One region of the Pseudomonas sp. MPDS genome, then DNA from elsewhere that is predicted to be linked to it. Evidence: predicted binding sites of a transcription regulator. Region 1 holds the regulator's gene; the other holds the start of a gene.
The links. The regulator sigma-54, encoded in region 1, starts transcription at its own class of promoters, with help from an activator protein. The targets are predictions, from matches to a motif close to ANTGGCATNNANNTTGCTNT.
Positions count from the first base shown of each region.

Region 2: the regulator sigma-54 is predicted to act here: its motif matches at 930-949, upstream of HQ912_RS20290 (flagellar basal body rod protein FlgF).

Region 1 is NZ_CP054128.1:1,296,942-1,299,140, reverse strand. Features, by position in the region: gene lptB (LPS export ABC transporter ATP-binding protein) at 1-458, shown strand, start outside; gene HQ912_RS05595 (RNA polymerase factor sigma-54) at 622-2,115, shown strand; gene hpf (ribosome hibernation-promoting factor, HPF/YfiA family) at 2,192-2,199, shown strand, end outside.
Region 2 is NZ_CP054128.1:4,620,792-4,622,990, reverse strand. Features, by position in the region: gene HQ912_RS20295 (sigma-54-dependent transcriptional regulator) at 1-659, shown strand, start outside; gene HQ912_RS20290 (flagellar basal body rod protein FlgF) at 1,004-1,741, shown strand; gene flgG (flagellar basal-body rod protein FlgG) at 1,791-2,199, shown strand, end outside.

The DNA of each region.
Region 1 (2,199 bases):
TCCGCAAACTGTCGGTTGCCGACAACATCATGGCGATCCTCGAGACCCGCAAGGAACTCGACAAAGCCGGTCGCCGCCAGGAACTGGAAAGCCTGCTGCAGGAATTCCACATCAGCCACATCCGCGACAACCTGGGCATGAGCCTGTCCGGTGGCGAACGGCGCCGCGTGGAAATCGCTCGCGCCCTGGCCACCGCACCGAAATTCATCCTGCTGGACGAACCATTCGCTGGCGTGGACCCGATTTCGGTCGGCGACATCAAGCAGATCATCCACCATCTCAAGGCCAAGGGCATCGGCGTATTGATCACCGACCACAACGTTCGCGAGACGCTGGATATCTGTGAAACCGCCTATATCGTCAATGATGGCCAGTTGATTGCCGAAGGCGACTCCGCGACCATCCTGGCCAATGAACTGGTCAAGGAAGTGTATTTGGGCCATGAGTTCCGCCTGTAAGCGAAAAGTGTCTGGTCAATCACCTCGGCGTCGCTAATTTTATTACGTGACGCCCTAGGCAAACACTTCAGTTTCAGGCATATAATTTGCTTAAGTTTGGCGCTTCGGCGCCCTGTAGTGGATGGCGCATGTGCGCCGGCGAATAAGGTGTTAAGCCCCAGCCATGAAACCATCGCTAGTCTTGAGAATGGGCCAGCAGCTGACGATGACACCGCAGCTGCAACAGGCCATCCGCCTGCTCCAATTGTCGACCCTGGACCTGCAACAGGAAATCCAGGAGGCCCTGGAGTCCAATCCGATGCTCGAACGCCAGGAAGAAGGCGACGACTTCGACAACACCGATCCGCTGGCCGATAACGTCGAGCAAAAGACCAACACCGAAATCCCGGAACCGTCCTATCAGGAAACCGCCCCGACGGTGGATAACCTTGAGGATGGCGAATGGAATGAACGCATCCCCAACGATCTGCCCGTGGATACTGCCTGGGAAGACGTCTACCAGACCAGCGCCAGCAGCCTGCCCAGCAGCGATGACGACGAGTGGGACTTCACTACCCGCACCTCCACCGGCGAAAGCCTGCAGAGCCACTTGCTGTGGCAACTGAACCTGGCGCCGATGTCCGATACCGATCGTCTGATTGCCGTGACCCTGATCGACTGCATCAACAATCAGGGCTACCTGGACGAGACGCTTGAAGAAATCCTCGAGGCCTTTGACCCCGAGCTGGACATTGAGCTGGACGAAATCGAAGCTGTCCTGCACCGCATCCAGCAGTTCGAACCCGCCGGCATCGGTGCTCGCAACCTGGGCGAGTGTCTGCTGTTGCAACTGCGTCAGTTACCCGCCAAGACGCCTTGGCTGGCCGAAGCCAAGCGACTGGTCACCGATTACATCGACTTGCTGGGCGGTCGCGACTACAGCCAGTTGATGCGTCGCATGAAGCTCAAGGAAGATGAACTGCGCCAGGTGATCGAGCTGGTCCAGAGCCTCAACCCGCGCCCAGGTTCACAGATCGAGTCCACCGAACCCGAATACGTGGTTCCCGATGTGATCGTGCGCAAGCACAACGACCGCTGGCTGGTGGAACTGAACCAGGAATCGGTGCCCAAGCTGCGGGTCAACGCCCAGTACGCCGGTTTCGTAAAGCGCGCGGACACCAGCGCCGACAACACCTTCATGCGCAACCAGTTGCAGGAAGCGCGCTGGTTCATCAAGAGCCTGCAAAGCCGCAACGAAACCCTGATGAAAGTAGCCACCCAGATCGTCGAGCATCAGCGCGGCTTCCTGGAGTACGGCGACGAAGCCATGAAGCCGTTGGTCCTGCACGACATTGCCGAGGCAGTGGGCATGCACGAGTCGACGATTTCGCGGGTGACCACCCAGAAATTCATGCATACCCCCCGGGGCATATATGAACTGAAATACTTTTTCTCCAGCCACGTCAGCACCTCCGAAGGCGGTGAATGCTCGTCCACAGCCATCCGCGCGATCATCAAAAAACTGGTGGCCGCGGAAAATCAGAAAAAGCCGTTGAGTGACAGCAAGATCGCTGGTTTACTGGAGGCACAAGGCATTCAGGTGGCCCGCCGTACCGTCGCCAAATACCGTGAATCCCTCGGGATCGCACCTTCGAGCGAACGCAAGCGGTTGATGTAACAGGCCACGCCACAGCGTTCCAGTGGCAGGCATTTCTGCCTGCCGCTTTATGCACTGGCAACGAAGGAGAAGCTGTATGCAAGT
Region 2 (2,199 bases), 2.9 Mb from region 1:
GAGGCACGTTGTTCCTCGACGGGGTAGGGGAAATGAGCCCGCGCCTGCAAGTGAAATTGCTGCGCTTTTTGCAGGACGGTTGCTTCCGTCGTGTAGGCAGCGATGAAGAGGTGTACCTGGATGTCAGGGTGATCTGTGCGACCCAGGTGGATTTGTCCGAGCTCTGCGCCCGAGGGGAATTTCGTCAGGATCTGTACCACCGTTTGAACGTCCTTTCGCTGCACATCCCGCCCCTGCGCGAATGCCTCGACGGCTTGATGCCGCTGGTGGAACATTTTCTTGACCAGGCCAGTCGGCAGATTGGCTGTGCGCTACCGAAACTGGCCCCGGCGGCGATGGACCGTCTCAGCCACTACCACTGGCCAGGCAACGTTCGGCAGCTGGAAAACGTGCTGTTCCAGGCTGTCTCCCTGTGTGATGGCGCAACGGTGAAAGCCGAGCATATCCGTCTGCCGGACTACGGCGTGCGTCAGCCCCTGGGGGACTTTTCCCTGGAGGGCGGGCTGGACGACATCGTCGGGCGATTCGAGAAAGCCGTGTTGGAGCGGCTGTATTCCGAACACCCCAGCAGCCGGCAACTGGGCAAGCGGCTGGGGGTTTCCCATACGACCATTGCCAATAAGTTGCGTGAGTATGAGGTGGGTAAGGCCGGCTCATAATAGTTGCTTGCCTGTTGTGTTTGGTGGGGACTTCTATCGCGAGCAGGCTCGCTCCCACAGGGGTATCGAGTGTTCAAAATCCTGCGAGCACCCAAGATCCATGGTGGGAGCGAGCCTGCTCGCGATGACGGCAGTAGCCGTTGCCAGAAGGTCAAGCGTTGCCACCAAACGGCATGACACCGCCGGTTTTTCGTCTTCGATACATTTCCCCATATCCCTTCAAGAACCCTGAAGCCCTTTGTTTGTGCGGCTCGACGGCGCCAGAAAAAAGTTGGTCTGCAAATTGCTTAGTGCTCAGCAGTACAGCAGTGGACGGCAAACGTCCGGCATGCAGAGGAACGACAGTGGACAAGTACCTTTATGTGGCAATGACCGGCGCCAGCCAGAACGCACTGGCGCAGCGGGCCCATGCCAACAACCTGGCGAACATCTCCACCAACGGTTTTCAGAAAGACCTGGAGCAGGCTCGTTCGATGCCGGTGTTTGGCGACAGCTTTCCGGCGCGGGCATTTGCCATGTCCGAGCGTCCAGCCACTGACTTCACCCCTGGCGCGCTGGTGGAAACCGGCCGCGACCTCGACGTGGCAGTCAGCGGGCCGGGCTGGATGGCTGTGCAGAACCCTGAAGGCGGTGAAAGCTACGTGCGCACCGGCAGCCTCAACGTTGACGCCCTGGGCGTGCTGCGGGCCGGCAACGGTATGCCGGTGATGGGCAACGGTGGTCCGATCGCCGTGCCGCCAGAGCAGAAAATCGAAATCGGCCAGGACGGCACCATCAGTATCCGCGCCATGGGTGAAGGCCCGCGCGTGATGGCTGAAGTCGACCGCATCAAGCTGGTCAACCCGGATCTTCGCAACATGACCAAGGGCCTGGACGGCACCATCCGCACCAAGGACGGCCAGCCGGCTGTCATTGATGCCAACGTGCAACTGGTGTCGGGTTTCCAGGAAGCGAGCAACGTCAATGCCGTGGACGAGATGACTTCGGTGCTGGCCCTGGCCAAGCAGTTCGAGCTTCACGTCAAGATGATGAACACCGCCAAAGAAGGCGACGAAGCCATGGCTCGGGTCTTGCAGATCTAATCATTAATTACAGCGTCGCGCCGAAAAACAGGCGTACGAGGAGAATCGAATGCTTCCGGCTCTTTGGGTTGCCAAAACAGGTCTGTCCGCCCAGGACACCAACCTTTCTACTATTTCCAACAACCTGGCGAACGTGTCGACCACGGGTTTCAAGCGTGATCGCGCCGAGTTCCAGGACCTGCTGTACCAGGTCAAACGCCAGCCAGGCGCCCAATCGACCCAGGACAGCGAATTGCCGTCGGGCCTGCAAGTTGGTACCGGTGTGCGCATCGTCGGCACCCAGAAAAACTTCACCGCCGGTAGCCTGCAAACCACCGAGCAGCCGCTGGACATGGCCATCGACGGTCGCGGTTTCTTCCAGATCCTGCAGCCCGATGGCACCACGTCCTACACCCGTGACGGTACGTTCCACCTCGATTCCAATGGCCAGATCGTCAACGCCAGCGGTTTCGCCCTGG